Regions from separate parts of the Pseudomonas sp. GW101-3H06 genome, predicted to be linked through region 2. Evidence: predicted binding sites of a transcription regulator. Region 2 holds the regulator's gene; the other holds the start of a gene.
What was found. Region 2 encodes FliA, which starts transcription of late flagellar genes. Its sites were predicted from a motif close to CTAAAGTTTNNNNNNNNNNNGCCGNTAA; they were not measured.

Region 1 (16,210 bases), 4.1 Mb from region 2:
TCGTCTTAGTCAGCCAGTGCCCCCGTCAAAACACAGGCTCTTCGAAACACAGCCCGCAAAAAAGCCGCGAATATCGCGGCCTTCTCGTTTTCAGCGTGCGGTTCTTTCCAGCGTCCAGCCCAGCACATCCAAGGCATCACAGCCGTCCTGGATCAACATGTGCGCGGCGCTGGCGAAATGCTCCAGATCGTGACCTTCGGCTTCTTTGACGCAAAGGCAGGTGACACTGTTGAGAAGATTGCGCGCGGCCTTGAGACGATGGACGGCGGTTTCGAGAAGATCGGCAGCGCGAGCTTCGGTGTCGATGTACAGGGTGGGACCGACGCTGAAGTTGCCTTGGAGCGGGTGAAATTTAGGCATGACTTGAATCTCATCTGATTGGTGAAACTCCCATCCTTTCGTGGCTAAACGAATTGGGGTGGTAGCTGTACGCGGGTTAGCCAACCGGACAGATGAACCCGGCACACCCTAAGGTGTCCCACGCACAGCCACCATAGACATGTAGATGTCAGACAGCAAAAAGCGCCGCGATTATACGGGCGCTTGTGCATCATCTGTTACGACTGGCTAAAGTCGATCACCGATTCGTCGGCGACGGCCAAACTATAGGCGCGCCTCCAGCGAAGTGAAACCCGGTTTATGCGTCTCGGAGACTTCCTACACCTTTCTCGGACACGGCCTCATTCGTTGATTTTTACCGCAATCAGTCGGACTTAAATTCATTCTTACAGGCACAAAAAAGCCGACATCACTGTCGGCTTTTTCATGGGTCACTGCCTGGGTGCTTCACCCGGTTTCGGCGCCGGATCATCAAACAGATTCAGCCGCTCACGAAGCTCGTGAGCCGGCAACGGCTCCTTATCCGCCGGCAACGCGTTCGGGTCGGTTGGCACTTCACCCGGACCGCCCTGCCCTTGCGTTGGCTCGGGAGCCGGTTCTGCCCCTTGCGAACCTTCAATGGCACGCTGGGCTTTCTTGGTCAGCACCACGATGTCGATACGGCGGTTGACCGGGTTGAACGGATGTTCGCGGTCAAACAAAACCGACGAGGCATAACCGACCACTCGCGCCACTTGCTGATCCGGATAGCTGCCCGCGACCAGCGCACGGCGAGCGGCGTTGGCTCGGTTGGCCGATAGCTCCCAGTTACCGAAATCACCCTGACCGCTGTACGGCTTGGCGTCGGTGTGGCCACTGATGCTGATCTTGTTCGGCACCGCCTTGATGGTGTCGGCCATGGCCAGCAGGATGTCTTCGAAATACGGCTTCAGGCGAGCACTGCCAGAGTCGAACATCGGCCGGTTCTCAGCATCCACGATCTGGATGCGCAGTCCGTCCGTGGTGATCTCGAACATGATCTGCTCTTTGAACTTCTGCAACTGCGGATTCTCTTCGACCTTGTTCTGCAATTCTTGCAGTAACAATTCGAGACGTTCCTTCTCCACCATCTCTGCCATGCCTTCAACCTGCTCGGCGTCGACAGTCACCTTGTCCGGCTGCGGCTGGGACTTCACCTCGGGATTGAGGGTGTTTTCCGGCGCCAACTCTGGCGTGCCGCCCAAATCGATGATGTAGGGCGTGCCGCTTTCAGTGAAGCCGATCGGGTCTTTGAAGTAACCGGCGATGGCAAGCTTTTGTTCCGGCGTAGCAGTGGACAACAGCCACAACACCAGGAAGAACGCCATCATCGCCGTGGCGAAGTCGGCGAACGCGATTTTCCATGAGCCACCGTGATGCCCGCCGGCATAGCGTTTGACGCGCTTGATGATAATCGGCTGGTTATTTTCCATGACTTATCTGCCGCGAACCGCTTGTTCCAGCTCGGCGAAGCTAGGGCGGTGCGCCGGGTACAGAACCTTGCGCCCGAATTCTACTGCCAGCGATGGCGGCATGCCGGAAGCCGAAGCGACCAGCGAGGCCTTGATGGCTTCGTAGACGTTCAGTTCTTCCTTGGCATCGTGACCCAGGGCATGCGCCAGGGGACCGAAGAAACCGTAGGCCGCGAGAATACCGAAGAAGGTGCCGACCAGTGCCGCACCCACGTGCAGGCCAATCATTTTCTGGTCACTTTCACCCAGCGAAGCCATGGTCACCACGATACCCAGTACCGCCGCGACGATACCGAAACCCGGCATGGCGTCGGCAATGCCGTTCACTGCGTGGGAGGGGTGGTCCAGATCTTCCTTGAGGCTGGCGAGCTCCATGTCGAACAGGTTCTCAAGTTCGTGGGGAGCCATGTTGCCGGAAGACATGATGCGCAGGTAATCGCAGACAAACGCTGTCATGCGCTCATCCTTGAGGACCGTAGGGTACTTGGCGAAGATCGGGCTCGCGGCCGGATCTTCGATATCGCCTTCGATCGCCATCATGCCTTCGCGGCGACTCTTGTTGAGGATCTCGTAGATCAGCCCCAGCACTTCCAGATAGAAAGCGTGAGTGAAACGCGAACTGAACATTCCCAAGGCTTTCTTGAGAACGTGCATCGCCATATGACCCGGGTTGGCCTGCAGGAATGCACCGAGGGCCGCACCACCGATAATCATCACTTCGAAGGGCTGGATCAGGGCGGCAATTTTGCCGTGGGAGAGCACGTATCCGCCGAGCACGCTCGCGAATACGACGATGATGCCGATTATTTTAGCCATAGGTAGGAGAGCACTTACTGAGTCGGGTTCAAGGTCATATTCGGAAGTTAAAAAATCTCTTCTTCTACTTATCGGCAAAACTGCGCCAGACTATAGCCAGTTCAGGCGAAAAGCCAATTTGACCCACTCCGGGCCCAGGTAATGTTGACGATGATCGCCTCCAGACATGGCTAACGAAACGAACGTCCCGCCTGCAAAACCGACCACGCTCGAAGGCTGGGTCAAGCTTCTCGATGGCGTGCGCCTGCCGGTTCCGCAAGACAGTCACGACCTTGTCTGTCGGGCGATCCGCGACAGTCGCAGCTCGCTGCGCGACATTGCCGAATTGATGCAAGGCAGCCCGGCCCTGGCATTGAGTGTCATTCGTCATGCCAATCGCCACACTCATGGCAGCATGACCGAGCCTGCGGAAAGCCTTGAAGTCGCGATCAATCGCCTCGGCCTAAAGCGCACCGAAGAATTACTCGAGCGCTTGCCCGCAGAGCCCATGGCCGAGATTCCGAAAGCCCTGCGTCAGCTGCAGATGATCAGCCTGCACGCCACCCAACAGGCCAACGGTTTTTTTGCCAGCCGCCTGGCGCGACTCTGGCAGGACATCCATTGGGGCAGCCTGCTGTTTCTGTCGCCACTGTGGCCATTGGCGCTGACGCATCCGCAATTACTCGAAGAATGGGAGCTGCGGGTCATCCACAAACGCGAGTCGGCGCGCAAAGTCGAGAAGCAACTGTTTGGCGTGCGCCTGCTGGAAATCGGCCTGGCCCTCGTAGATATCTGGCGTCTGCCGATCTGGGTACAGCAAGGCTATCGGCTGCTGCTCACCGAGCAGCGGGAACTGGTGAAAGTCTTGCGCATTGCCCGCGACAACGAGCATCCGTTGCGCCAGCAGAACCGCCTCGACGACGACCCGACGCTGCGCCGCTGGCTCAATCAACCGGCCAACACGGTGTTGCTGGCCAACGGCCTGGCGCTCTCGGCACAACAGGCCTGGGACAGCCCGCACAGTGAGCGTTGGCAGTACCTGACCAGCCTTTACCTGCAATTGCCGATGGGCGAAGTCCAACAGCAATTGCATCAGCAGGCGGCCAATAGTGCACGCCACCACGCCATGCCCGACCTCTGGCACCCCGCCGTTGCGCTGATCTGGCCGTTGGGCACGAACCGTGTCCACGCCGGGCTGCTGCCAGCACCGGCACCCACCACCGAAGACCTGGTGCAGTGGCGCAAACAATGTGCCGAGCTGCTGTTCGAGCCGAGCCGCTTTACCAACGCCATGCACTTGACCACTGCCGCCCGTGACGCTTTAGTCGCAAGCGGCATGCGTCGGGTAATGATCCTGATGGCCGACCGCACCCATGCCAATCTTCGGGTTCACCAGATTGCCGGGTTGCCGAAGGAAGTTGCCGGTATGAATTTCGCGGTCAACCAGAGCACCGTACTGCAGCGTTTGCTCGCGCAGCAGGCCCAAGTGCGTCTGACACCGGACAACAACGCGCAATTTTCCGCCCTGCTGCCTAATAGCCTGCGTTCGCAGTTCCGCGGCGAACATCTGCTGCTGCGCTCGCTTGTCAACAATGGCCGGGTGATCATGATTATCGTGGCGGACCAGGGCGGCGGGCCGTTTTCGGAGATCACCGTGCAAGCCTTCGGCAAAACCGCACAGTGCATCGAAAAAGCACTGCACAGCTTTAGTCAGCGCGGCAAATGACGCTGCGTTACAATCCCCCCTTTTGTGCCCTGGAGACCTCACATGCCTGACTTCTCTGGCTTGCCGCTGGTGATCGAACCGAGCGACTTGCTCCCTCGCCTCGACGCCCGCGAACTGATCCTGGTGGACCTGACCAGCAGTGCCCGCTACGCCGAAGGGCATATTCCCGGCGCACGGTTCGTCGACCCTAAACGCACGCAACTCGGTCAGGCGCCGGCACCAGGACTGATGCCGCCGCAAGCGGCACTCGAAGCCCTGTTCGGTGAGCTGGGGCACAACCCCGACGCGGTCTACGTGGTTTATGACGACGAAGGCGGTGGTTGGGCCGGGCGTTTTATCTGGCTACTGGATGTCATTGGCCACAGCAAATACCACTATATTGACGGCGGTCTGACAGCCTGGCTGGCAGAAGGCATGCCCATGTCGATCCAGATCCCGGCTGCCGTTGGTGGACCGGTTGCGTTGACCCTGCACGACGAGCCGACTGCCACCCGTGAGTACCTGCAAAGCCGCCTGGGGGCTGCCGACCTGGCGATCTGGGACGCGCGCGGACCACTGGAATTCTCCGGCGAAAAAGTCCTGGCAGCCAAGGGCGGACACATCCCGGGCGCCGTGAACTTCGAATGGACCGCCGGCATGGATCGGTCACGCAACCTGCGCATCCGCACCGATATGCCGCAAATCCTTGAACAACTCGGGATCAGCAAAGACAAAGAAGTGATCACCCACTGCCAGACCCACCATCGCTCTGGCTTCACCTATCTGGTGGCCAAGTCCCTCGGTTATCCGCGGGTCAAAGGCTACGCCGGCTCTTGGGGCGAATGGGGCAACCATCCCGACACCCCCGTAGAGAATTAAGGTTTTTAAGGACAGTTAATGAACAAGCGTCTGTTTATCGTCAGCCAGTACCTGCTACCCCACAACCTGCTCTCGCGACTGGCCGGCTGCATCGCCGAATGCCGCGTGCGCTGGTTCAAGAATGCCTTCACCGCCTGGTTCGCCCAGCGTTACCAGGTGAACATGTCCGAGGCCCTGGTCGAAGACCTGACCGCCTACGAGCACTTCAATGCATTCTTTACCCGCGCGTTGAAAGACGGCGCCCGCCCACTGGACGAAACGCCAGGCGCGATCCTCAGCCCGGCCGACGGCGCGGTCAGCCAGCTCGGCCCGATCGAACACGGTCGCGTGTTCCAGGCCAAGGGGCACAGCTTCAGCGTGCTGGAATTGCTCGGTGGCGACGCAGCCAACGCCGCGCCGTTCATGGGGGGTGATTTCGCCACCATTTACCTGTCGCCGAAGGATTACCATCGTGTGCACATGCCGCTGGCCGGCACCCTGCGTGAGATGGTCTACATTCCGGGCCGCCTGTTCTCGGTCAACCAGACCACCGCTGAAAACGTCCCGGAACTGTTCGCCCGCAACGAGCGTGTGGCGTGCATTTTCGACACCGAGCGCGGGCCGATGGCCGTGGTGCTGGTGGGTGCAATGATCGTGGCTTCGATCGAAACCGTGTGGGCCGGCCTGGTTACACCGCCGAAGCGCGAGCTGAAAACGTTCCGTTACGACGAAGCCGCCCGCGCACCGATCCACCTGGAAAAAGGCGCGGAACTGGGTCGCTTCAAGCTGGGTTCGACCGCTGTCGTGCTGTTCGGGCCGGATCAGGTGAAATGGGCTGAGGAACTGGCCGCTGGCTCACCGGTGCAGATGGGTCAGGGTATGGGCTCACCAAAAGCCCAAGTCATGTGAAGTACTAATGTGGGAGCGGGCTTGCTCGCTCCCACACTGGTTACAAGCACATCAGAGCTGCCCGTCGCGATCGCGGAAGCCCAGCAGATACAACACACCATCCAGCCCAAGGGTGGAAATCGCCTGTTTGGCCGACTGTTTGACCAGTGGCTTGGCGCGGAACGCCACGCCCAAACCGGCAATCGCCAGCATCGGCAGATCGTTGGCTCCATCGCCGACCGCAATGGTCTGCTCCAGACGCAAACCTTCCTTGTGCGCCAGCTCCTTGAGCAGATCAGCCTTGCGCTGCGCATCGACAATCGGCTCGACCGCCACGCCGGTCACCTTGCCGTCGACCACTTCCAGTTCGTTGGCGAACACATAATCAATACCCAGCTTGGCCTGCAATTGCTTGGCGAAGTAGGTGAAGCCGCCCGACAGAATGGCCGTCTTGTAGCCCAGACGCTTGAGTTCGGCGAACAGGGTTTCAGCACCTTCGGTCAGGCGCAGCGAGGCACCGATCGAATCCAGAACGCCGACATCCAGGCCTTTGAGCAACGCCAGGCGCTCTTTGAAGCTGGCGCGGAAATCCAGCTCACCCGCCATTGCCCGCTCGGTAATTTCTGACACCTTGTCACCTACACCGGCCGCCTTGGCCAATTCGTCGATGACTTCGGCTTCGATCAGGGTCGAGTCCATGTCGAACACCGCCAGACGGCGGTTACGGCGGAACAGGGAATCTTCCTGAAAGGCGATGTCGACGTTCAGCTCCTGGGCCACGCTGAGGAATTCTGCCCGCAACGCTTGCGGATCGGCCGCTTCGCCGCGCACGGAAAACTCGATGCAGCCCTTGCCCTTGTCGGCCGGAGTGTCCAGCGGCATGCGCCCGGACAGACGATCGATATGGTCGATGTTCAGGCCATATTTGGCGGTGATCGAACTGACAGCCTGCAATTGCCCGGCGGTCACTTTACGAGTCAAAAGCGTCACGATGTGGCGTTTTTTGCCCTGGTTGCCTACCCATTGCTGGTAATCCTCTTCGGACACCGGCGTGAAACGCACCTGTTGATCAAGTTCATAGCCCTTGAACAGAATGTCCTTGAGTACCGACTTGCCTTGTTCGGTGTCAGGAATTTCAACCAGGATGCCGAACGACAGGGTGTCGTGGATCACCGCCTGACCGATGTCGAGAATGTTCACACCACCTTGGGCCAGAACGCCGGTAATGGCCGCAGTCAGACCCGGACGGTCGACTCCCGTGATGTTTATCAGGACGATTTCGCGCAAGGCGCACCCCCGCAGGTGGAAAAAAACCGCATTCTACCCACATTCAGTGACCATCGGGCACCGTGAGCGCTTTGCCGGTCTAGGGCCTGTCGCTATACTGCGCGTCAACTTCACGGACAAAAGAGCCGAGCTCAAGTGAACCGGCCCACGCCAGTAAAAACCGACAACTTCTTTCTGCTGATCTTCCGTGCACTGCGCCACCGCCGTGTACCGATTGCATTGCGCATCGCCAGCCATAACGTGATCCTGGTCGCCCTGGCCCTGGTGATCTACGCCTGCGTGATGGGTTTGCAGTTCAAACAGGCCATGCATGAGCAGGCGGATGCGCTGGGTGAAAGCCTGACCACGCAGACAGCCACTTCGGCCACCGAGCTGTTGGTGTCCAACGACATCCTCAGCCTCAACGTGCTGCTCAACAACCTGACCAAGAACAAGCTGGTGGCCCACGCCGCCATCTATAGCATGGATAACCGCATCCTTGCCGAGGCCGGCCAGCGTCCCAAGCACGGTCTGCTGGGCGAGGCCGAAGGCATTTATCAGAGCAAGATCACCTTCCAGGACGTGACCGCCGGACAATTGCGCATCAGCCTGGACATGGATCAATTCCAACAGCCGATGACCATCAGCCTGCAGAGCATGGGCATTTTGAGCGCCATCCTGCTGGCTTTGTCCCTGGCTTTGAGCCTGCGCCTGGGCCGACACCTCTCCACACCACTCCTGCAATTGCGGGTATGGCTGCGCAACATTGACGAGCACACCCCGGCCACCGAACGCCAGGACGAGATCGGCGACCTGGCGCGCCAGCTGCACGCCAACTTCGCGCCGGAACCTGCCGAACCCGAGCCCGCGCCGGAACCCGAGTTCGACGACAACGACTATGACGATGCCGAACCGGGCTTCGAAGTGCGTAACCTGCGTGATCCAAGCTTTGATGAAAGCCGTCCGGTGACTGCGCTGAAGGCTGCACCACGGCGCACCGCCAACACCGTCGAAGACGATGATGAAGATGCATTCGCCGACCTGCTCGATGATGCGCCGGACAGCGCCTTGAAACCGCTGGCCAAACCCGTGATTTCCAACGTGCCACAGCACAGCGCGGTGCTGGCTGTTCAGCTGGGCTCCCAGGAGCAACTGCGTCGCCTGCCACGTACGCGCCTGGAAGAACTGCTCAAACGCTACCGCGACTGCCTTGACCAGGCTGCCTCGCTCTACCAGAGCGAACTGCATACCCTGAACGATGGCAGCACGCTGATGCTGTTCCACACCGAAGACAGCGGCGACGACTACCTGACCAACGCCATTTGCTGTGGTGAGCTGTTGCGCGCGCTGGGCCATCAGTTACAGATCGAAGTCGCCGACAGCGGCATCACCCTGCAATTGCAGCTGGGCCTGACCCTGGGCGACGAGCTGTTCGGCCTGAGCCAGATCGACCTGCTGCTGACCGACCCCGCCCAGGACGCCCTGGCCCTCTCGCAGCACAGCCGCAACCTGCTGCTGGTGGAGCGAAAGATCAGTGACGATGCCCTGATCCGCCAGCGCGCACGCATCCGGCCGATTGCCAGCCCGGAAGGCGCGTGCTGCGTGGAGCGCCTGATGGAGCCTTATCCGTCGATGCTGGAGCGACAGCTGGCGCGGATGCATGAGCGTCGGGCGTGATAGCCTCGAAATGAAAAAGCCCGCACACGAGTGATCGTCTGCGGGCTTTTTATTGCCTGTAACGGCGCCTTCGCGAGCAGGCTCGCTCCCACATTTGATCCAGGCTGCCCACAAAGGGTGTGATCACTGAAAACCCACTGTGGGAGCGAGCCTGCTCGCGAAGGGGCCGGGACAGGCGCAAGGCGTCTCCAGCCAGCTGAAACAACAAGGCCCGCATCAATGCGGGCCTTGTGTTGAATCGGTGTGGACTTAGAAGCGGAACACTTCCATATCCGTACGAATCGGTGCTGCCATCGGAATCTTTGGCTGCTTTTCCGCTTCCGCCGCAGGCGCCACAGGCTTGGCTGCCGGCTTTTTAGGCGCTTCGGCGATTGGCGGTTGATTGGCCAGTGGCTTGAGCGCCACTGACAGCTGTTCGGCGAGTTTCTGCAACAGCACACCCTGAGCCTGAACCTGAGCGGCCGTGGTGCCAGCGTGTTGCTCCTGCAGATGAATGATGCGGTTGTCGCGCACCTGACCACGGCGGTCGATCAGGCGCCATTGCGCATCGAGGATTGCGGGTTGTTTTTCACCCGAATCCAGACGCGTGATGGTCAGCAGTACTTGAACATCCGGTGTGAAGCCAACGGTTGCCGGTGCCAACACCACGCGCTGGCTGTCCAGGTGACCGGCGACCTGACGCAACAACAGCTGATCGATGTCCGAAGACAGGCTACCGGCCCAACGACCGTCGGCCGAGGCTTGCAGGCTGCCATCTGGCTGACGCTGCAACAGGGTTTCACGCTGAAGGTAGTCAGCAACGGTTACCGGGCCCAGCAATACTGCCATGCCCGCGCTTTGCGCAGGCTGAACCGGACTTCCGCTGTCCAGTTGATACAACGACACCGGCTGGTGAACGCTGCAACCCGCCAGGCCAAGAACGCCAGCGAGCATCAAAATAAAAGGAAGGCGCAGAGCAGTCATCGTCCCATCCAGGTGATCGCCACAAGGCTGATCACAGTGAAAATACTCAATAAATATGAAGAACGCTCGGCCACGCCGGCGCTTGAAAGGCCATATCATCCGTGAATATGCGTTCCGACTCCAGCGCCAAAGCGCCGATCTACGCGTTAAATCGTAGATCGGACGCTCTAGGACGCTTAATTGAGGTTTTCGACGAGCAGCGCATCTACCCGCTGAAAGCCACGTGGCAGCTTGTTACCACGACGCCCGCGCTCACCCTTGTAGTGTTCGAGGTCGTCCGCTTTCAGTGACAAGGTACGTTTTCCGGCCTGAAGCACCAAGGTGGCGCCATCCGGTATGACGGCGATGTCCGTGACATATTCTTCGCGACTGGCTACACGCTCACCGGAAATCCCGATGATCTTGTTGCCTTTGCCCTTACCTAATTGTGGCAGATCGCTGATCTTGAAGATCAGCAAGCGACCTTCGGTGGTCACCGAAGCCAGCCAGTTCTGTTCACGATCGGCCACCGGACGCGGCAGGATCACCTTGGCGTTGTTCGGCAGGCTCAAGAGCGCCTTGCCCGCCTTGTTCTTGGCCTGCAGGTCTTCACCCTTGACCACGAAACCGTAACCGGCGTCGGACGCGATGACGTACAACGCATCATCTTCCGGCATCAGCACGCATTCGAAGCTCGCCCCCGGCGGTGGCGTCAGACGACCGGTCAGCGGCTCGCCCTGACCACGCGCCGATGGCAGCGTATGCGCCGCCACCGAGTAACTGCGCCCCGTGGAGTCGATGAATACCGCAAACTGGTTGGAACGCCCGGTCGCCAGGGCCTTGAAGCCATCTCCAGCCTTGTAGGAAAGCCCCGTGGCATCGATCTCATGGCCCTTGGCGGAGCGAACCCAGCCTTTTTCCGACAGCACGACGGTGACTTTCTCGTTGGGCAGCAGATCGTGCTCGGTCAGAGCCTTGGCTTCAGCGCGCTCGACGATCGGCGACCGACGGTCGTCGCCGTAGGTTTCGGCGTCCTTGATCAACTCGGTGCGCACCAGTTTCTTCAGCTTGGCTTCACTGCTGAGCAAGGCTTGCAGCTTGGCCTGCTCCTTGAGCAGTTCGTCTTGCTCGGCGCGCAGCTTCATCTCTTCCAGGCGTGCCAACTGACGCAACCGAGTGTCGAGGATGTAATCGGCCTGGATTTCACTCAGGGCGAAGCGCTCGATCAGCTTGGCCCGCGGGTGCTCCTCGGTGCGGATGATGTGAATCACTTCATCCAGGTTGAGGTAGGCAATCAGCAAACCGTCCAACAGGTGCAGGCGGCGCTCGACTTTATCGAGGCGGAATTGCAGGCGGCGACGCACGGTCTGCACGCGGAATTCCAGCCACTCGACCAGCAAGGCCCGCAGGTTTTTCAGCTGCGGCTTGCCGTCCAGGCCGATGATGTTGACGTTGACCCGGTAGCTCGACTCCAACTCCGTGCTGGCGAACAGGTGTTGCATCAACGCATCGTGGTCAAAGTTCTTGCGCGCGCCCGGAATGATCACGATCCGGCACGGGTTTTCATGGTCCGATTCGTCACGCAGGTCCGCGATCTGCGGGGCCTTGGACGGTTTGGCCTGCATCATCGCGGCGATCTGCTCCAGCACCTTGGCGCCGGATACTTGATGCGGCAGCGCAGTGACAATGATGTCGCCGTCTTCGATGTGATAAACGGCGCGCATGCGCACCGAACCGCGACCGGTTTCGTAGATTTTCAGCAAATCGGCGCGCGGCGTGATGATTTCCGCCTCGGTCGGGTAGTCCGGCCCCTGGATGTGCTCGCAGAGCTGTTCGACCGTGGCTTTGGGCTCATCGAGCAACCGCACACAGGCGCTGGCGACTTCGCGCAGGTTGTGCGGGGGTACGTCGGTGGCCATGCCCACGGCGATACCAGTGGTACCGTTGAGGAGAATGTTCGGCAAACGTGCCGGCAACACCAGCGGCTCGTCGAGTGTGCCGTCGAAGTTCGGCCCCCAATCCGCGGTGCCCTGGCCCAATTCGCTGAGCAGCACCTCGGAGTAACGCGACAGCCGCGCCTCGGTGTATCGCATGGCAGCGAAGGACTTGGGATCATCCGGCGCACCCCAGTTGCCCTGGCCGTCCACCAGCGTGTAGCGGTAGCTGAACGGCTGGGCCATCAGCACCATGGCTTCGTAGCAGGCTGAGTCGCCGTGGGGGTGGAACTTACCGAGCACGTCACCGACAGTACGCGCCGATTTTTTGTGCTTGGAGTCGGCATCCAGCCCCAACTCGCTCATGGCGTAAATGATGCGCCGCTGTACGGGCTTCAAGCCATCGCCGATATGCGGCAAGGCACGGTCCATGATCACGTACATGGAGTAGTTGAGGTAGGCATTTTCGGTGAAGTCAGCCAGCGATCGGCGTTCTACGCCATCTAAGCTGTCTGCAAGGATGTCGCTCATGCGGGCCTCATCGGTTCGTTGTCTGGCGCAGCAGCATGGTGCCACCGCGCTGGGTAAATTCAAGTTTGTTCAGCGCGCTCATGCCGAGCAGCACCTGATCGCCATGCAGGCCCGGCGCCACCAGGGCGCGGACGTCCCGCAGCACGATGTCGCCCAGTTGCAGGCGTTCGATACGGGTGCGATAGCCCTGGCTCAGCCCATTGGCCGTGCTCAAGGTCACACCGAAACCTTCTTCAAGCTTCAAGCGCTTGGCCAGCTGTGCCGGAATCGCTACATCGGTCGCCCCGGTGTCGAGCATGAAGTCCACCGGCTGACCGTTGATCTGGCCGCTGGCGACAAAATGCCCTTGGGCATTGCCGATCAGTTTCACTTCGACAAAGCCGTCGCCCTGCTGCGAGCTGATCACGGCGTTGGGATTTTGCTGCCGCTCTTCCCATTGGCCAAAAAAACGCGTCGCCAAAAACAGCGCTGCGCACCAGGCCAGCACCATCAATACCCGTCCGGCACGTTTCCCTGGCGTTTGCTGACTCACGGCCTGGCGCTCCAGCCACCGTCAGGTGCGGCAAAGCGCCAGACGATCGGCCGCACCTCGCCATCGGCGCGGCTTCCGGTGTTGTTGTCGATACCGATCCATGCACCCTCGGCGTCCACGACCAGCGCTTCCGCCAGACCATAGTCCTGCGGATAACGGCGATGTTCCTGCAGCGCCTCGTCGGCATATGACCAGCAGCGCTCGACCTTCGCTGTCAAGGCGTCACGGCGACAAATCTCGAACACATTGCGCTCAAGGGTAAACAGCTTGCCGTTGAACAAAGACAGATCGGCAAAATCCCGGGGCAACGCCCGGGCTCGGGGAAACTGTGCTGGTTGCATTTCTTTTCCGGCCTCGCTCAGCAGCACGCAGCCGCCATCGCAGTCCCAGACGCTTTGCTTGCGCTTGATCAGCAACAACCCGCGACTGTCTCGCTCGGCGGCCAACCACAATTGGTCACCTTCGGGGCTGATCGCCAGGCCTTCGAACAGCGCATTGAAGCGCAACAGCATGCCACTGGCCCGCGCTTCACGAACCATGAGCGGCGAAATCTTCAGCCAGGACGTCGGCCCCGTTGGCGGAACTTGCAATACCGCCCCGTGTGACTCGCTGACCACGTAACGGTTGCCCGCACTGTCGCAGGTGATGCCTTCGAAATCCAGGTCACCACCGCGCACGAACGACGCCACCCAGGCACGTGAACGCAACCCCCAAGGCAAACCGTTGTCGGGCACCGGAGGAACGCCGATGCCGACCGCTTCAGCTTGCCAGACGTCGCCACCGGTTTCGAGGCGGTAGAGCTGGTCGTCGTCACGATCAGACACCGTCCACAACTCGTGGCCACATTGCGCCAGACCGGACAGGTTGCCGCCGCGCATGCCTTCGATGGCATGCTCGGACAACAGACGCAGTTGCGGTTTCGGCTCCGCAGACACCGTGATCGAGGTCAGCAGCAACGCACACGCCAGGGCAAAGCCCAGACGCATCAGCCCAGAACCTCGGCCAGGTTGCCCTTGGACTCCAGCCAGGTTTTACGGTCGCCGGCACGTTTTTTCGCCAGCAGCATGTCCATGATTTCCGAAGTTGCCTCGAAATCGTCCAGCGTCAGTTGCACCAGGCGCCGGGTGTTCGGGTCCATGGTGGTTTCACGCAATTGCGGCGGGTTCATTTCACCCAGGCCTTTGAATCGGGTGACCTGTGGCTTGCCGCGTTTCTTCTCGGCCACCAGGCGATCGAGAATCCCGTCGCGCTCGGCTTCGTCCAGGGCGTAATAAATCTCTTTGCCCAGGTCGATGCGGTACAGCGGCGGCATGGCGACATACACGTGACCGGCATCGACCAGTGCACGGAAATGCTGGACGAACAAGGCACAGAGCAAGGTGGCGATGTGCAGACCGTCGGAGTCGGCGTCAGCGAGGATGCAGATTTTGCCGTAGCGCAGCTGGCTCATGTCCGCCGCGCCCGGATCGACGCCGATGGCCACGGCGATGTTGTGCACTTCCTGGCTGGCCAGCACTTCGCTGCCGTCGACTTCCCAAGTGTTGAGGATCTTGCCGCGCAACGGCAGGATCGCCTGGAACTCTTTATCCCTCGCCTGCTTGGCCGAACCACCGGCGGAATCACCTTCCACCAGGAACAGTTCGGAACGCATTGGGTCCTGCCCGGCGCAATCGGCAAGCTTGCCCGGCAACGCCGGCCCCTGGGTGATGCGCTTGCGCTCGACCTTCTTGCTGGCCTTCAGACGACGACCGGCGTTGTTGATCGCCAGTTCGGCCAGCAGCAGGCCGGTTTCCGGGTGGGCGTTGAGCCACAGGCTGAAGGCATCCTTGACCACACCGGAAACGAACGCCGCCGCCTCGCGGGACGATAGACGCTCCTTGGTCTGACCGGAGAATTGCGGTTCCTGCATCTTCATCGACAGCACGAAAGCGACGCGCTCCCAGACGTCTTCCGGCGCCAGCTTCACGCCGCGCGGCAACAGGCTGCGGAATTCGCAGAACTCGCGCATGGCGTCGAGCAGGCCCTGACGCAGGCCATTGACATGGGTGCCACCCTGGGCGGTCGGGATCAGGTTGACGTAGCTTTCCTGCACTGCGTCGCCGCCTTCCGGCAGCCACAGCAAGGCCCAGTCCACCGCTTCCTTGTTACCCGCCAGGCTACCGCAGAACGGCTCGTCCGGCAGGCGTTCGAACTCGCTGACCGCGTCCACCAGGTAGGAACGCAGGCCATCTTCGTAATGCCACTCGACCTTCTCGCCGGTGCCTTTGTCTTCGAAGCTGACCAACAGGCCAGGGCACAATACGGCCTTGGCCTTGAGCACGTGTTTGAGACGGCTGATGGAAAACTTCGGTGAATCGAAGTATTTCGGATCCGGGGCGAAGAAAACGCTGGTGCCGGTGTTGCGCTTGCCGACGGTACCGACGATTTCCAGTTCACTGGCCTTGAAGCCATCGGCGAAGGTCATCTGGTACTCATTGCCGTCACGCTTTACGCGCACCCGGACTTCGGTCGACAAGGCGTTGACCACCGAAATACCCACCCCGTGCAGACCGCCGGAGAACTGGTAATTCTTGTTGGAGAACTTGCCGCCCGCATGAAGCTTGGTGAGGATCAGTTCGACGCCCGACACGCCTTCTTCCGGGTGAATATCCACCGGCATGCCACGGCCGTCATCGCTGACTTCCAGCGAGTGATCGGCGTGCAGGATGACCTGTACCGATTTGGCATGTCCAGCCAGGGCTTCGTCGACGCTGTTGTCGATGACTTCCTGGGCGAGGTGGTTCGGCCGGCTGGTGTCGGTGTACATGCCGGGGCGTTTGCGTACCGGGTCGAGGCCCGAGAGGACTTCGATGGCGTCGGCGTTATAAGAGCTAGCGCTGGGAGTGGCCATGGGGTCTCGTCGTCCTTCAGTGAAAAGCTGTTCAGTAAAAAAGGTTCAGTACAAAAAGGGCACTATCGCCATGAAATCAGAGTGCCGCGAAATCAATCGCCTGATACACATCGGCGCCGATGCCGGCAAAGCTCAGCATCGCCGGCAACTGTTCGGCAAACCCCTGGAAACCATGATCGCCGCCGGCCTGGATACGCAAGGCGCAGGCCCGGTAGTACCGCTGGGCGAGGCGATAGTCCAGCGTTTCGTCCCCGGTCTGCAACCACACCTGATAGCGATGCGGATCCTGCGGTGCCGGCACTTCCAGCTCGGCCAGGGCCGTCACGTGGTCGTGGGTCAGTTCCCAGGCCTCATCGGTATACA
Region 2 (16,210 bases):
CTGATGGTCATGCCGGTGTTCGGCACCTCCCTGGTACCCAAGCGGATCCGCCTGTATTTCGCCCTGGCCATCACCCTGGTCATCGCCCCGAGCCTGCCGCCCATGCCGCCGGTCAATGCATTGGCCCTGAGCGGGTGGATGCTGATTGGCGAGCAGATCCTTGTCGGCGCGATCCTCGGTTTCTCCCTGCAACTGTTTTTTCAAGCGTTCGTGGTGGCAGGGCAGATCGTGGCCATCCAGATGGGCATGGGCTTCGCCTCGATGGTCGACCCCACCAACGGCGTGTCGGTGGCCGTGATCGGGCAGTTCTTCACCATGCTGGTGACGCTGATGTTCCTGGCCATGAACGGTCATCTGGTGGTGTTTGAAGTACTCACCGAAAGCTTCACCACGCTGCCGGTGGGCAGCGGCTTGATGGTCAATCATTTCTGGGAGCTGGCCGGCAAGCTCGGCTGGGTGCTTGGCGCGGCGTTGCTGTTGGTGCTGCCAGCGATCACCGCGCTGCTGGTGGTCAACATCGCCTTTGGCGTGATGACCCGGGCGGCGCCGCAACTGAACATTTTTTCCATCGGCTTCCCGCTGACCCTGGTGCTTGGGCTGTTTATCGTCTGGGTCGGGCTGGCGGACATTCTCAATCAGTATCAACCGCTGGCCACCGAGGCCTTGCAGTTTTTACGCGAACTGGCAAAGGCGCGCTGAGTCATGTCTGAGAGCGAGAGCGGTCAGGACAAAACAGAAGACCCCACGGAGAAAAAGAAAAAGGACGCCCGTGAGAAGGGCGAGATTGCCCGTTCCAAAGAGCTCAACACCCTGGCGATCATGCTTGCCGGTGCGGGCGCGCTGCTGATTTTCGGTGGGGCGCTGGCCCAGGACATGATGGACCTGATGCGCCTGAATTTTTCCCTGTCGCGGGACGTGTTACTGGATCAACGGGCGATGGGTACTTACCTGCTGCACTCCGGGCAGATTGCCTTGCTGGCGGTTCAGCCGGTGATGATCACCTTGTTGCTGGCCGCGCTGATCGGCCCGATTTCCCTCGGTGGCTGGCTGTTCTCTGCCGGCACCATGGCCCCCAAATTCAGCCGCATGAACCCCGGCGCAGGCCTCAAGCGCATGTTCTCCGCCAAGGCCGTGGCCGAGCTGCTCAAGGCCCTGGCAAAGTTTTTCATCGTCCTGTTCGTGGCGCTGGTGGTGTTGTCGGCAGACATCGACGACCTGTTGCGCATCGCCCATGAACCGCTGGACCGCGCCATCACCCACAGCTTGCAAGTGGTCGGCTGGAGCACCCTGTGGATGGCCTGCGGGCTGATCATCATCGCCGCCGTCGACGTGCCGATCCAGCTCTGGGAAAGCATCAAGAAACTGAAAATGACCAAGCAGGAAGTGCGTGACGAGCACAAGGACCAGGAAGGCCGGCCAGAGGTCAAACAACGGATTCGCCAGCTGCAACGGGAAATGTCCCAGCGACGAATGATGGCGGCCATCCCCGATGCCGACGTGGTCATCACCAACCCGACCCACTACGCCGTGGCCCTGAAGTACGACGCGGACAAGAGCGGCGCGCCGATGCTGATCGCCAAGGGCAGCGACTTCCTGGCGCTGAAGATTCGTGAAATTGCGGCGGCCAACGAGATTCTATTGTTGGAGTCGCCGGCGCTGGCGCGGTCGATTTATTACTCCACGGAGTTGGAGCAGGAGATTCCGGGTGGGTTGTATCTCGCTGTTGCTCAAGTGTTGGCGTATGTCTATCAGATTCGCCAGTACAAGGCGGGCAAGGGCAAGCGGCCGGATCCGTTGAAGGATGATTTGCCGATTCCGCCGGATTTGCGGCGCGATTCCTGACCAGTTAGCCAACTCACACAAAACCTGTGGGAGCGAGCCTGCTCGCGAAGAGGCCATCCCAGCCAACAGAGATGTCGACTGATGCACCGCCTTCGCTAGCAGGCTCGCTCTCACATGAATTGTGCCTGACTCGAATCCTTAACCAGCCTTGCGGATCAATGTTATCCAGCGCCCGATTCACCGCAAGCTCACTCAGCATGATGATCTGCGAAATCGCCAGCATTGTGTTGCGCAGAGAACCTTTCAGACATCCCGCAAAATTATCGGCCACGATTCTGGCGGAGGCCAACGACTCACAGGCGTGGGCCAGCAGGCTTTCAGTGTCGATATCGGGTGCGATCACGAACATCGTGCTGGGTTTTCGCTCAATGGCGTTTATACGGGTGGACAGTTTGATGTACTCCTCAAGGGCGCGGTCGGCGGCTTCATGGAGTTTTTGCGTATCGATTGAGGTGTCTGGGGAAGTGTCTTCGGCTTCCGGCGGACTGGGCGTTACTTTGAACATATATGAAACTCCAAGTCAGAAAAGGGGAGCCAACACCTTCGCTACCAAACGAAGTGGTGGTGGCCATACGCGGGTTGGTAGACCGGTGACTTGGAGAACCGGCGCGCCCGAAGGCGCCCTGCGCATGGCCACCATAAAGACACAGGCCGCAAAGGCCTGATTCAGGTGTGCTACGCACTAAGTCTACCGGGCTACCAAACCCGATCGCTGTTTTTCAGCGACCGGGAAACGATAGAGCCCGGCACTCAGGCGCACAAGCCGGCGGATTCTGGCGTAGTCGTAGGCTGCTGCGCAAGGATGTGTAGGTTCTTTAGGTGTTTGGAGATATAGATTAAACATGATCGTTTAAATCAATAGGTCAGTGCCTTCAGTTGCCCTCGAATAGGTGAGGGAAGCGATTTCTAAGTGCTGGATTGCGGATTTCAGTGTCGTTGCCATACCGTATTATTTGGTTTGCCGCTCTGGTTGGAAGTATTCCAGGTTGCTCCCCATTCATTGCTGAGGCATATCCTTCGTTCTGTGCATGGAATTGTGTTCTATCTAAATTGTGACTATTCGGGTTTCGAAAATGCACATCATTTATGTAGTTGTCGAGGTTGATGTCGCCGATTGATTTATCGATTTCGCTTATTAGCTTGCCTGAAGCCTGGGAAGAGTTTGCTAGCTTTTGTAAGTCCCGTCCTTTCGCTGAGCTAAAACTGAGCTGTTTTAATGTTGGTGAGTTTATCCTGTATGTTTTTATGCCTGTGCTATCCATGTACATCGTAGTCGTGCCGTCGTTAATTGAGTAACTGATGAATGTTTTTGTTTGTTGTATCGAATACTTTATCTGGACCATTCTTTGCTCGAGGTAATACTTTTCGTTTTTTTATTCCTGAAGCTATTTTCGGGGGGGGCCGACTCCGCTTTAATGTGTTCTTCAAAATTTTCGCTGCAGCTATGCTAGCTGCGCTATGGCCACTTGGGTCTGATAGAGATACTGGATTTCCTAAGCAATATGCATAATGGTTCAGGCCTCCTCTACCAAGTGGACTCCAATTGTCCGGACTGACGAAGCGCATCAGCACCGGATTAAACGGTCGATACCCATTCCCCAAAAGATAATACCCGGTCACTGGATCCGGTTGTTCACCGTTGAAACCAAGCAGGCTTAGTAATCCGTTTAAAATCTGATGGTGGCCATAAGGGGAATAGGCGATTGGCTCTGGTGCTTGATTGGCCTTAAGTGTCTGCAGCACCGAGCGCTGTTGGTCGGTGACCAGTAGCGTGGTGTCGCATCTATTACCGTTGTCCTGCTGTTGAGCCAGCAACTGGTCGCCATGCTGGACAATCGAGTAACGCATCGCGCCCTGTATCTCGGTAGCCAGGCGGCTTTTGCAGTAGAAGCGCTGGTGCTCTGGCTCGTTCGGGAGTGTATTGGCGATGAGCCGGTCCAGGGCGTCATAGTGATATTGGCAGAGCAGGGTGACGGGCAGCGATGGCATGCGTGAGTGCTCCGAAGGTTCGAAGTGCTGGCGCTCAGTATCGGCGATGTTGCGTGGGGCGGGAACTAGCAGAACTGATAGGTTCGGTCGCGGCACAATCTCCTGAATCACTCAATACCTGTGGCGAGGGATTTGATTCGATTACTTGGTTTACCGCATAAGCAGTTCCGACCTCTTCGCGAGCAGGCTCGCCCCCACAGGGTGTGTGTCGAACGCTGGATTCACGGTTCGCCTCGATCATATTGTGGGAGCGAGCCTGCTCGCGAAGAGGCCAGAGCAGGCAATACAGATTTCCTCTGACAACCCCCTCTATTTCAACCCCCCGCAAAAGTTGGAAAGCTTCTTGCAGTAGCCGCCCTGCGCCCGCTTCAGGCGTCAAAAGTTTGCTTTAAAGGCACGGGGATTACCGGTGGATCGCTCTCAGTTACTCAGCAGTACACGCACGCACATGGCAGACCTCAGTCGAGGCAATCTGGGCGTGCCGCTGTTGTTGCTGGTCATGTTGGCGATGATGATGTTGCCGATGCCGCCGTTCCTGCTCGACGTGTTTTTCACCTTCAACATTGCCCTGTCGATTGTCGTGCTGCTGGTCTGCGTCTACGCCTTGCGGCCGCTGGATTTCGCGGTGTTCCCGACCATCCTGCTGGTGGCGACGCTGTTGCGACTGGCGCTGAACGTGGCCTCCACGCGGGTGGTGATGCTCCACGGCCAGGATGGTCACGCCGCCGCCGGTAAGGTGATCCAGGCTTTCGGCGAGGTGGTGATCGGCGGCAACTACGTGGTCGGTATCGTGGTGTTCGCGATTCTGATGATCATCAACTTCGTCGTGGTCACCAAGGGTGCCGGGCGGATTTCCGAGGTGAGCGCGCGTTTCACCCTCGATGCGATGCCCGGCAAGCAAATGGCGATCGACGCTGACCTCAACGCCGGCCTGATCGACCAGGCCCAGGCCAAGGCCCGTCGTTCGGAAGTGGCGCAGGAAGCCGAGTTCTACGGCTCCATGGACGGTGCCAGCAAGTTCGTGCGCGGTGACGCCATCGCCGGTTTGCTGATTCTGTTCATCAACCTGATCGGCGGCATGGCGGTCGGTATCTTCCAGCACAACATGACGTTCGCCGATGCCGGCAAGGTTTACGCGCTGTTGACCATCGGTGACGGTTTGGTGGCGCAATTGCCATCACTGCTGTTGTCCACCGCGGCGGCGATCATGGTGACCCGTGCTTCCGGTTCGGAAGACATGGGCAAGCAGATCAATCGCCAGATGTTCGCCTCGCCCAGGGCCCTGGCCGTGTCGGCGGGTTTGATGGCCGTGATGGGCCTGGTGCCCGGCATGCCGCATTTTTCCTTCCTGAGCATGGCTGCCCTGGCGGCGGGTGGTGCGTATCTGTTCTGGCGCAAGCAGAACATCGTCAAGGTCCAGGCTTTGCAAGAGGTCAAGCGTCAACAGGAGCTGCTGCCATCGCCGGCCCGCGCCCAGGAAACCAAGGAGCTGGGCTGGGATGATGTGACACCGATCGACATGATCGGCCTGGAAGTGGGTTATCGCCTGATTCCGCTGGTGGACCGCAATCAGGGTGGGCAATTGCTGGCGCGGATCAAGGGTGTGCGCAAGAAGCTGTCCCAGGACCTGGGTTTCCTGATGCCGACCGTGCATATCCGCGACAACCTCGACCTGGCGCCGAGTGCCTATCGCCTGACCCTGATGGGGGTGATCCTGGCGGAAGCGGAGATCTACCCGGACCGCGAACTGGCGATCAACCCCGGGCAGGTCTACGGCTCGCTCAACGGCATCACCGCCAAAGATCCGGCTTTCGGGCTGGAGGCGGTGTGGATCGAAATCAGCCAGCGTGCCCAGGCGCAATCGCTGGGCTACACCGTGGTCGATGCCAGTACCGTGGTGGCGACTCACTTGAACCAGATTCTGTACAAGCACTCCAGCGAGCTGATCGGTCACGAGGAAGTGCAGCAGCTCATGCAATTGCTGGCGAAAAACTCGCCGAAACTGGCCGAAGAACTGGTGCCGGGCGTGCTGTCGCTGTCGCAATTGCTCAAGGTCCTGCAGGCGCTGCTGGCCGAGCAGGTGCCGGTGCGCGATATTCGCAGCATTGCCGAAGCCATCGCCAACAACGCGTCCAAGAGTCAAGATACTGCCGCATTGGTGGCCGCGGTGCGCGTCGGCGTTTCCCGCGCTATCGTCCAAAGCATTGTAGGCACTGACTCCGAGCTGCCAGTTATAACGCTGGAGCCAAGGTTGGAACAAATATTGCTCAATAGTCTGCAGAAGGCAGGACAAGGCTCGGAAGAGGGCGTTTTGCTGGAGCCAAGCATGGCTGAGAAGCTGCAACGTTCGTTGATCGATGCGGCACAGCGCCAGGAGATGCAAGGTCAGCCGGTGATTCTGCTGGTAGCCGGCCCGGTTCGCGCGATGCTCTCGCGGTTTGGCCGACTGGCAGTGCCGGGTTTGCACGTTCTGGCGTACCAGGAAATTCCTGACAACAAGCAAGTGACCATCGTTGCGACAGTAGGGCCCAACGGCTGAGGTAGTGGGTTATGCAAGTTAAGCGTTTTTTCGCCGCCGATATGCGTCAGGCCATGAAACTGGTTCGTGATGAGCTGGGTGCCGATGCCGCCATCATTGGCAACCGCCGCATCGCCGGTGGGGTCGAGCTGACGGCTGCCCTGGATTACAAGCTGTCGGCGCTGGCGCCGCGTGTTCCGAACATGGAACTTGAAGACGAGCTGCGCAAGACCCAGTCGCGGATCGTCACCGCCCAGGCCGAATTGAGCCTGCGCAGCGAGGGTGAGAGCGACAACGCGACCAATCGCCAGTTGTTCGCCGGCCTGCCGCTCACGGCCGCCGAGCCACTGATCGAACCCACCTACGCCGAGCCCCGTCGCCCGGCGCCGGCACCTGTTGCTGCGCCTGCGGTCGATCAGCGTGTGTTCGACTCGATGCGGTTCGAACTCAACGGCCTGCGTGAGCTACTTGAAGTTCAACTGGGCTCCCTGGCCTGGAATCAGCTGCAAGGCAGCCGCCCGGACCAGGCTAACCTCTGGCGCCGCTTGCAGCGCATCGGCCTGTCCGGCCCGTTGTCGCGGGACTTGTTGGCGCTGATCACCGATATCGAAGAACCCCGCCAGGCCTGGCGCATGTTGCTGGCCCACTTGGCGCGGATGATTGCCACACCGGAAGTCGAACCGCTGGAAGAGGGTGGTGTGATTGCCATGGTCGGCCCTGCCGGCATGGGCAAGACCACCACCCTGGCCAAGCTGGCTGCCCGTTACGTGCTCAAATACGGCGCGCAAAACATCGCGCTGGTGAGCATGGACAGCTATCGTATTGGTGCCCAGGAGCAACTCAAGACCCTGGGCCGGATTCTCAACGTGTCGGTAACTCACGTCGATCCGGGGCAATCGCTGGTGCAGGCGCTGGATCCATTGTTGCGCAAACGCGTCGTGCTGATCGATACCGCCGGCCTGCAAGCCAGCGATCCGGCGCTGCGCATGCAGCTCGAAAGCCTGGCCGGGCGTGGCATCAAGTCAAAAAATTACCTGGTCCTGGCAACCACCAGCCAGAAACAGGTTCTAACGGCCGCTTATCACAGTTACAAGCGCTGCGGGCTCGCTGGCTGCATCCTGACTAAACTGGATGAAACGGCGAGTCTGGGCGAGGTGTTGAGCCTTGCCATCAGCCATGAGTTGCCGGTGGCGTACCTGACCGATGGGCCGCGGATTCCGGATGATTTGCATCTGCCGCGTCGTCATCAACTGGTCAGTCGCGCCGTGAGCGTGCAAATGCAGGAAGAGCCCAGCGAAGAAGCCATGGCTGACATGTTCGCTGATATCTACCACAGCCCGACCAAGCAGGTAGGCTGAGGTGACAATGAATCGTTTTTGTACCTACATCGATGGTCTGCCATGCATTGTTCCAGTTGCGAACGCGCAGCCAGTAATGTGGCCTCCGTCTATGCAAGACAAGGTAAAGAAATAACATGGGCAGCATGCATCCCGTACAGGTGATCGCGGTGACCGGCGGCAAAGGTGGCGTCGGGAAAACTAACGTGTCAGTGAACTTGTCCCTGGCTTTGGCTGAGCTTGGCCGGCGCGTCATGCTGCTGGACGCCGATCTGGGGCTGGCGAACGTCGACGTTCTGCTGGGTCTGACACCCAAGCGTACTCTGGCTGATGTGATTGAAGGCCGTTGCGAGCTGCGTGACGTCCTGTTGCAGGGGCCAGGCGGCATCCGCATCGTTCCGGCCGCGTCCGGGACCCAGAGCATGGTGCATTTGAGCCCGGCGCAACACGCCGGCCTGATCCAGGCGTTCAGCGACATCGGCGACAATCTCGACGTGCTGGTGATCGACACCGCTGCGGGTATCGGTGACTCGGTAGTCAGTTTTGTGCGCGCCGCGCAGGAAGTGTTGCTGGTGGTCTGCGACGAGCCAACCTCGATCACCGACGCCTACGCATTGATCAAATTGCTTAACCGCGATTACGGCATGAATCGTTTCCGCGTCCTGGCCAACATGGCGCAGAGCCCGCAGGAAGGTCGCAACCTGTTCGCCAAGTTGACCAAGGTCACCGACCGCTTCCTCGACGTCGCCCTGCAATACGTTGGCGCCGTGCCGTACGACGAAAGCGTGCGCAAGGCCGTGCAGAAACAACGTGCGGTCTATGAAGCGTTCCCGCGTTCCAAGTGCTCGCTGGCGTTCAAGGCCATCGCACAGAAGGTCGATACCTGGCCGCTGCCCGCCAACCCGCGCGGGCACCTGGAGTTTTTCGTCGAGCGCCTCGTGCAACAAACGGCAGGACCTGTGCTATGACAGCCAGCGGTTACAACCTCTACAAGAAGTCGGCGCGTGACGCGCAGTACGAGCTGATCGAGCGTTACGCGCCACTGGTCAAACGCATTGCCTATCACCTGCTGGCACGTCTGCCGGCCAGCGTCCAGGTCGAAGACCTTATCCAGGCCGGGATGATCGGCCTGCTTGAAGTGTCGACCAAATACGACGCCAGCAAAGGCGCGAGTTTCGAGACGTACGCGGGCATCCGCATCCGCGGCGCCATGCTCGATGAAGTACGCAAGGGGGACTGGGCACCACGTTCGGTCCACCGCAATACCCGGATGGTCAGCGACGCCATTCGCTCGATTGAAGCTAAAACCGGTCGTGACGCTAAAGATCACGAAGTTGCGGCCGAACTCCAATTGAGTCTCGACGATTATTACGGGATTTTGAACGACACCCTGGGCAGCCGCTTGTTCAGCTTCGACGATCTGTTGCAGGACGGCGAACACGAAGGGCTGCATGAGGATGGCGCGAGTGCTCATCTTGAACCGTCACGCGATCTGGAAGATGAACGCTTCCAGGCGGCGCTGGCGGACGCGATTGCCAATTTGCCGGAGCGTGAGCGACTGGTGTTGGCGCTGTACTACGACGAAGAGCTGAATCTCAAGGAAATCGGTGAGGTCCTGGGGGTCAGCGAATCTCGGGTCAGCCAGTTACACAGCCAGTGCGCGGCCCGTTTGCGGGGGCGTTTGGGAGAGTGGCGAGCGCGCTGAAGGCAGTGTGGGGGCACTGCGACGTGGCTGGTGGGGTGATGAACCGCGCCGGTCTCGATCCGCTGTACTCCAGACAGTCATCGAGTGCTTTGCCAGATTGATTGAAATGGCGCGTCCAGGTGCTGGGCGCGTTTTAGTCTGCTTGGAGGTCGAATTGGACAAGAACATGAAAATCCTCATCGTTGATGACTTCTCAACGATGCGGCGGATCATAAAAAACCTGTTGCGTGACCTTGGGTTCACCAACACGGTCGAGGCCGACGATGGCACTACCGCCATTCCGGTACTCAACAGCGGGAGCATCGACTTTCTGGTAACGGACTGGAACATGCCAGGCATGACCGGTATCGATCTGCTGCGCCACGTGCGTGCCGATGAAAAGCTCAAGCACCTGCCGGTGCTGATGGTGACCGCTGAAGCCAAGCGCGAACAGATCATCGAAGCGGCCCAGGCCGGTGTAAACGGCTATGTGGTCAAACCCTTCACGGCCCAGGCGTTGAAAGAAAAAATCGAGAAGATTTTCGAACGCATCGGTTGAACTGCGCCACGGGGGAGCTATGGGGCATAACGAATCTTCGCAGGGTGATTTTGAATCGACCCTGAAAAAACACGCCGTCGAACTGGTCGCGAGCCTTGAAAAGGGCAAGTTCGGCGATGCTGTGCAATTGATCCATGAGCTCAACCAGACCCGTGACCGCGGCCTGTATCAGGAAGTGGGCAAGCTGACCCGCGAGCTGCATAGCGCGATCGTCAATTTCCAGATTGACCCGCACATGCCGCAAGCCGAGGAAGTGTCGCAGATCACGGATGCGACCGAGCGCCTGTCCTATGTGGTCAAGCTGACCGAGGCGGCGGCCAACCGCACCATGGACCTGGTGGAAACCGCCACGCCGGTGGTCAACCGCCTGAGCGATGAAGCCCAGGCCTTGAGTACCGACTGGGGACGGTTCATGCGTCGTGAAGTCGGGGCTGAAGAGTTCCGCGAACTGGCGCGGCGGGTCGACGGTTTCCTGGCGCGCAGCGCCGAAGACGGCCGCGCGGTGTCGAGCAACCTCAACGACATCCTGCTTGCCCAGGATTACCAGGACCTCACCGGTCAAGTGATCAAGCGCGTGACCCAACTGGTCACCGAAGTTGAAAGCAACCTGCTCAAGCTCGTACTCATGGCCAGTCAGGTGGACCGCTTTGCGGGCATCGAACATGACCGTGAGGCGATGCTTGCCGAAAAAGATCCACAAAAACATCTCTCTCAGGGTGAAGGTCCGCAGATTCATGCCGATAAAAGAGAAGACGTTGTGTCCGGTCAGGACGATGTGGACGATTTGCTATCCAGCCTGGGATTTTAGAATTTTAGTTTTCTAGAGTTTTGGAGTTTTAGGTTTTTTGGGTTTTTAGACCTGTTAGGAGCACACCATTAATGAGCTTCGGCGCCGATGAAGAGATCCTTCAGGATTTCCTGGTTGAGGCCGGCGAGATTCTAGAGCAACTGTCAGAGCAACTGGTCGAGCTGGAAAGCCGGCCAGATGATGCGGACTTGCTCAATGCAATTTTTCGCGGTTTTCACACTGTAAAAGGGGGCGCCGGCTTCCTCCAGCTCAACGAGCTGGTGGAGTGCTGTCACATCGCCGAAAACGTGTTCGACATCCTGCGCAAGGGCGAACGTCGCGTCGACTCGGAATTGATGGACGTGGTTCTCGAAGCACTGGACGCGGTGAACAGCATGTTCAGCGAAGTCCGCGAGCGCAGCCCGATCACGGCTGCCACGCCTGAATTGCTCGCGGCCCTGGCTCGTCTGGCCGAGCCGCAAACGGCTGACGAGGTCGCACCGGCACCTGTTGCCGACGTGGTTGAAGAGCCTGTCGCTGAAAGCGAATCGGGCGATATTACCGACAATGAATTTGAACAACTGCTGGACTCGCTGAACGCCGTCAAGGCTCAGGCCGAGGCGCCGGCGGCTGCTCCGGCACCGGCCAGCGACGGCGCTGCCAGTGACGAAATCACCGATGCCGAGTTCGAGTCGTTGCTCGACCAGTTGCACGGTAAAGGCCAGTTTGCCGTTGATGCGGTGGTGGCGCCTGCCGCGCCTGCCGCGCCGCAAGCGCCGAAAGCCGCCGGTGACAGCTCCGATATTACGGATGACGAATTCGAAGCACTGCTCGACCAGTTGCACGGCAAGGGCAACTTTGCGGTGGATGCGCTGGAATCGGCCATTGCTTCGGTACCGACCCCTGCAGTGCCAGCCGCCGCTGCGGCCGGTAGCGACCTGATCACCGATCACGAATTCGAATCGCTGCTTGACGAATTGCACGGCAAAGGCAAGTTCACCGAAGTCGGCACTGCCTCTGGAACCGCTTCCGGCACCAGCGCACCGGTGGCGGCACCTGTCGCCAAGGCTGCGACACCGAAACCCGTGGCCAAGGCGCCAGAGCCGAAAGCCGAAGCTCCAGCGGCCGCTGCCGCTCCGACCCGCGCCCCGGCATCGGCGCCAGCGGAAAAACCGGCCAGCGAAGCCGAGACGACCGTGCGGGTCGATACCGCGCGTCTCGACGAAATCATGAACATGGTCGGCGAACTGGTGCTGGTGCGTAACCGCCTGGTCCGTCTTGGCGCCAACAGCGCCGATGAAGCCATGTCCAAGGCCGTGTCGAACCTCGACGTGGTCACGGCCGACTTGCAGACCGCGGTCATGAAGACCCGGATGCAGCCGATCAAGAAAGTCTTCGGGCGCTTCCCGCGCCTGGTTCGCGACCTGGCTCGCCAGCTCAAGAAAGAGATCAACCTGGAGCTGGTCGGCGAAGAAACCGACCTCGACAAGAACCTCGTTGAAGCCCTGGCCGACCCGCTGGTTCACTTGGTGCGCAACGCAGTCGATCACGGCATCGAGTCGCCGGAAGAACGCGAAGCTTCGGGCAAGGCCCGTGGCGGCAAGGTCATCCTGGCCGCGGAGCAGGAGGGTGACCACATCCTGCTGTCGATCTCCGATGACGGCAAAGGCATGGACCCGAACGTCCTGCGTTCCATCGCCGTGAAACGCGGTGTGATGGACAAGGATGCGGCCGACCGCCTGAGCGACACCGAGTGCTACAACCTGATTTTCGCCCCGGGCTTCTCGACCAAGACCGAGATCTCCGACGTATCGGGTCGTGGCGTGGGCATGGACGTGGTGAAAACCAAGATTTCCCAGCTCAACGGCTCGATCAACATCTACTCGGCCAAGGGGCAGGGTTCGAAGATCGTCATCAAGGTGCCGCTGACCCTGGCGATCATGCCGACGCTGATGGTCATGCTCGGCAACCAGGCGTTCGCGTTCCCGCTGGTGAACGTCAATGAGATCTTCCACCTCGACCTGTCGACCACCAACGTGGTGGATGGCCAGGAAGTGGTGATCGTGCGGGACAAGGCGCTGCCGTTGTTCTACCTCAAGCGCTGGCTGGTCAGCTCCGCCGCTCACGAAGAGCAGCGCGAAGGCCATGTGGTGATCCTTTCGGTGGGCACTCAGCGGATCGGCTTCGTCGTCGATCAACTGGTGGGCCAGGAAGAAGTGGTCATCAAGCCATTGGGCAAAATGCTCCAGGGAACCCCGGGCATGTCGGGCGCCACCATTACCGGTGACGGTCGCATTGCACTGATTCTCGATGTTCCGAGCATGCTCAAGCGTTACGCCACGCGGCGTATTTGATACTGGCGAAGCGGGGCGACTGATGGTCCCGCGGCGTCTAACGGAGTGTTTATGGCAGTCAAAGTCCTGGTGGTGGACGATTCGGGGTTTTTCCGCCGCCGCGTCTCGGAAATTCTTTCAGCGGATTCGAATATCCAGGTCGTTGGCACGGCGACCAACGGAAAAGAGGCGATCGATCAGGCACTGGCCCTCAAGCCGGACGTGATCACCATGGACTATGAGATGCCGATGATGGACGGCATCACGGCGGTGCGACACATCATGCAGCGCTGCCCGACTCCGGTCTTGATGTTTTCTTCGCTGACCCACGAAGGTGCCCGGGTGACCCTCGATGCGCTGGACGCCGGCGCGGTGGACTTCCTGCCAAAGAATTTCGAAGACATCTCGCGCAACCCCGAGAAGGTCAAGCAACTGCTGTGCGAGAAGATTCTGAGCATCTCGCGCAGTAACCGTCGCGTCAGTGCCTACAGTGCTCCGGCTCCGGCACCGGCAGCGGCAGCCACACCAGCGCCTGCGCCTGCGCCTTCCAGCCTCGGCAGTTATGGTGGCAGCGCACCTGCGCGTCCGGCTCCGACCCCGATCCCTGCACGCGCCCATGCGGCCACGCCGTCGTCGCCCGCGCCGAAACGCAAAGCCTACAAACTGGTGGCCATCGGTACCTCCACCGGTGGGCCGGTTGCCCTGCAGCGGGTGTTGACCCAGTTGCCGGCCAACTTCCCGGCACCGATCGTGTTGATCCAGCACATGCCTGCAGCATTCACCAAGGCTTTCGCGGAGCGTCTGGACAAGCTCTGCCGCATCAGCGTCAAGGAAGCCGAGGATGGCGACATCCTGCGTCCAGGCCTGGCGTTGCTGGCTCCGGGTGGCAAGCAAATGATGATCGACGGCCGTGGCGCGGTGAAAATCCTGCCGGGCGACGAGCGTTTGAACTACAAGCCGTGCGTGGATATCACTTTCGGTTCGGCGGCCAAGTCCTACGGTGACAAAGTTCTGGCAGTGGTATTGACCGGCATGGGCGCCGACGGTCGCGAAGGCGCGCGTCTGCTCAAGCAGGGCGGCAGTTCGATCTGGGCCCAGGATGAAGCCAGCTGCGTGATCTACGGCATGCCGATGGCCATCGTCAAAGCCGAGCTCGCCGACGCGGTGTACAGCCTGGACGACATCGGCAAGCACCTGGTCGAGGCCTGTATCTGATGGATGTTCTGAGCCTTATCGGCATCATTATGGCGTTCGTCGCCATCATCGGCGGCAACTACCTGGAGGGCGGACACCTCGGTGCGCTGGCCAACGGCCCGGCGGCACTGATCGTACTGGGCGGGACCATTGGTGCAGCATTGCTGCAATCACCGATGAGCGCTTTCAAGCGGGCCATGCAGATCCTGGCGTGGATTCTGTTCCCGCCACGCGTCGACCTGGCCGGTGGCATCGATCGTGTCGTCAACTGGAGCCTGACCGCGCGCAAGGAAGGCTTGCTCGGTCTGGAGGGCGTCGCCGACACCGAACCCGACAGCTATTCGCGCAAAGGCTTGCAACTGCTGGTGGACGGCGCCGAGCCGGAAGCCATCCGCAGCATTCTGGAAGTGGATTTCTATACCCAGGAAAGCCGCGATATCGAGGCCGCCAAAGTCTTCGAAAGCATGGGCGGCTACGCGCCGACCATCGGCATCATCGGTGCGGTGATGGGCCTGATTCACGTCATGGGCAACCTCGGTGATCCGTCGCAACTGGGTAACGGCATTGCCGTGGCCTTCGTCGCCACCATCTACGGCGTGGCCAGTGCCAACCTGGTGCTGCTGCCGATTGCCGCCAAACTCAAATCCGTTGCATTGCGCCAGTCGCGTTATCGCGAAATGTTGCTCGAAGGCATCCTGTCGATCGCCGAAGGTGAAAATCCGCGCTCCATTGAATTGAAGCTCCAGGGCTTCATGGATTGATGGGGGTAATGGACTATGGCTCGTCGTCGCCAACATGATGAACACGTCAACCACGAGCGCTGGCTGGTGTCCTACGCGGACTTCATCACCTTGCTCTTCGCGTTTTTCGTGGTGATGTATTCGATATCTTCGGTCAACGAAGGCAAGTACAAGGTCATTTCCCAAGCGCTGATCGGCGTCTTCAACGATGCCGACCGTTCGCTCCAGCCTATACCCATCGGTGAAGAACGCCCGAAGACCGTGACCCCGGCCAAGCCGCTGGTCAAGGATGCTGAACAAGTTGACGCCGGTATCGCCGGGGCCAGCGATCCGCTGAAAAGCATCGCCGACGACATCAGCGCAGCCTTTGGCGACTTGATCAAATCCAACCAGATGACCGTGCGCGGAAATGAGCTGTGGGTCGAGATTGAACTCAATTCCAGCCTGTTGTTCGGTAGCGGCGACGCCATGCCCAGCGACATGGCCTTCAATATCATCGACAAGGTCGCGGCCATTTTGAAGCCGTTTGACAACCCGATTCACGTCGAAGGTTTCACTGACGATCAACCCATACGTACCGCGCAGTACCCGACCAACTGGGAACTGTCGTCGGCCCGTTCGGCGAGCATCGTGCGCATGCTGGCGATGCAGGGGGTGAACCCCGGCCGTCTGGCGTCGGTGGGCTACGGCGAATTCCAGCCCGTGGCCAACAACGCGACGGTCGAGGGTCGGGCGCGCAACCGTCGTGTAGTGCTGGTGGTGTCACGCAATCTTGACGTGCGCCGCAGCCTGACCGGGACCGGAGCCGCTCATACCACACCGGATGCCGCTTTGAAGCGTGCTGGCACACAAACTGCACCGACCCCGGTCAAGTCGCCGGTACGAGAGAGCGCCGTCAATTCTCCGTCACCCGCATTAACACGTTGAGCTATTTCCCGGTCGATTCGACCGGGAGGAACCAAACCAAATGAGAGTCTGGGCAGTCGCCAATCAAAAGGGTGGTGTCGGTAAAACCACTTCCTCCATTGCTTTAGCCGGTTTGCTGGCCGAGGCGGGCAAGCGCGTGGTCGTGGTTGACCTTGACCCCCACGGCTCGATGACCAGTTATTTCGGCTACGACCCCGACAGCCTGGAACACAGCAACTACGACCTGTTCCTGCATAAGGGCAGCGTGCCGCAGGGTTTGCCCGGACAATTACTGCTGTCGACCAGCGACGAACGTATTTC

Region 1: the regulator FliA is predicted to act here: its motif matches at 2,714-2,741, upstream of motA (flagellar motor stator protein MotA).

What each region holds. Positions count from the first base shown of each region.
Region 1 covers NZ_JBWKZO010000001.1:684,113-700,322, reverse strand. The annotation lists gene AC07ZE_RS03195 (hypothetical protein) at 91-360, opposite strand; gene motB (flagellar motor protein MotB) at 771-1,790, opposite strand; gene motA (flagellar motor stator protein MotA) at 1,794-2,645, opposite strand; gene AC07ZE_RS03180 (HDOD domain-containing protein) at 2,812-4,350, shown strand; gene AC07ZE_RS03175 (rhodanese-like domain-containing protein) at 4,393-5,208, shown strand; gene asd (archaetidylserine decarboxylase) at 5,227-6,096, shown strand; gene serB (phosphoserine phosphatase SerB) at 6,148-7,362, opposite strand; gene AC07ZE_RS03160 (AhpA/YtjB family protein) at 7,498-9,018, shown strand; gene AC07ZE_RS03155 (PqiC family protein) at 9,268-9,981, opposite strand; gene parC (DNA topoisomerase IV subunit A) at 10,158-12,425, opposite strand; gene AC07ZE_RS03145 (retropepsin-like aspartic protease family protein) at 12,433-12,957, opposite strand; gene AC07ZE_RS03140 (esterase-like activity of phytase family protein) at 12,954-13,943, opposite strand; gene parE (DNA topoisomerase IV subunit B) at 13,943-15,847, opposite strand; gene AC07ZE_RS03130 (YqiA/YcfP family alpha/beta fold hydrolase) at 15,924-16,210, opposite strand, start outside.
Region 2 covers NZ_JBWKZO010000001.1:4,823,960-4,840,169, reverse strand. The annotation lists gene fliR (flagellar biosynthetic protein FliR) at 1-699, shown strand, start outside; gene flhB (flagellar biosynthesis protein FlhB) at 703-1,842, shown strand; partial or broken gene AC07ZE_RS22110 (DUF6124 family protein) at 1,994-2,347, opposite strand; gene AC07ZE_RS22105 (RHS repeat-associated core domain-containing protein) at 3,127-3,831, opposite strand; gene flhA (flagellar biosynthesis protein FlhA) at 4,241-6,370, shown strand; gene flhF (flagellar biosynthesis GTPase FlhF) at 6,382-7,707, shown strand; gene fleN (flagellar synthesis regulator FleN) at 7,824-8,654, shown strand; gene fliA (RNA polymerase sigma factor FliA) at 8,651-9,391, shown strand; gene AC07ZE_RS22080 (chemotaxis response regulator CheY) at 9,558-9,929, shown strand; gene AC07ZE_RS22075 (protein phosphatase CheZ) at 9,949-10,737, shown strand; gene AC07ZE_RS22070 (chemotaxis protein CheA) at 10,809-13,070, shown strand; gene AC07ZE_RS22065 (protein-glutamate methylesterase/protein-glutamine glutaminase) at 13,122-14,264, shown strand; gene AC07ZE_RS22060 (flagellar motor protein) at 14,264-15,004, shown strand; gene motD (flagellar motor protein MotD) at 15,020-15,910, shown strand; gene AC07ZE_RS22050 (ParA family protein) at 15,951-16,210, shown strand, end outside.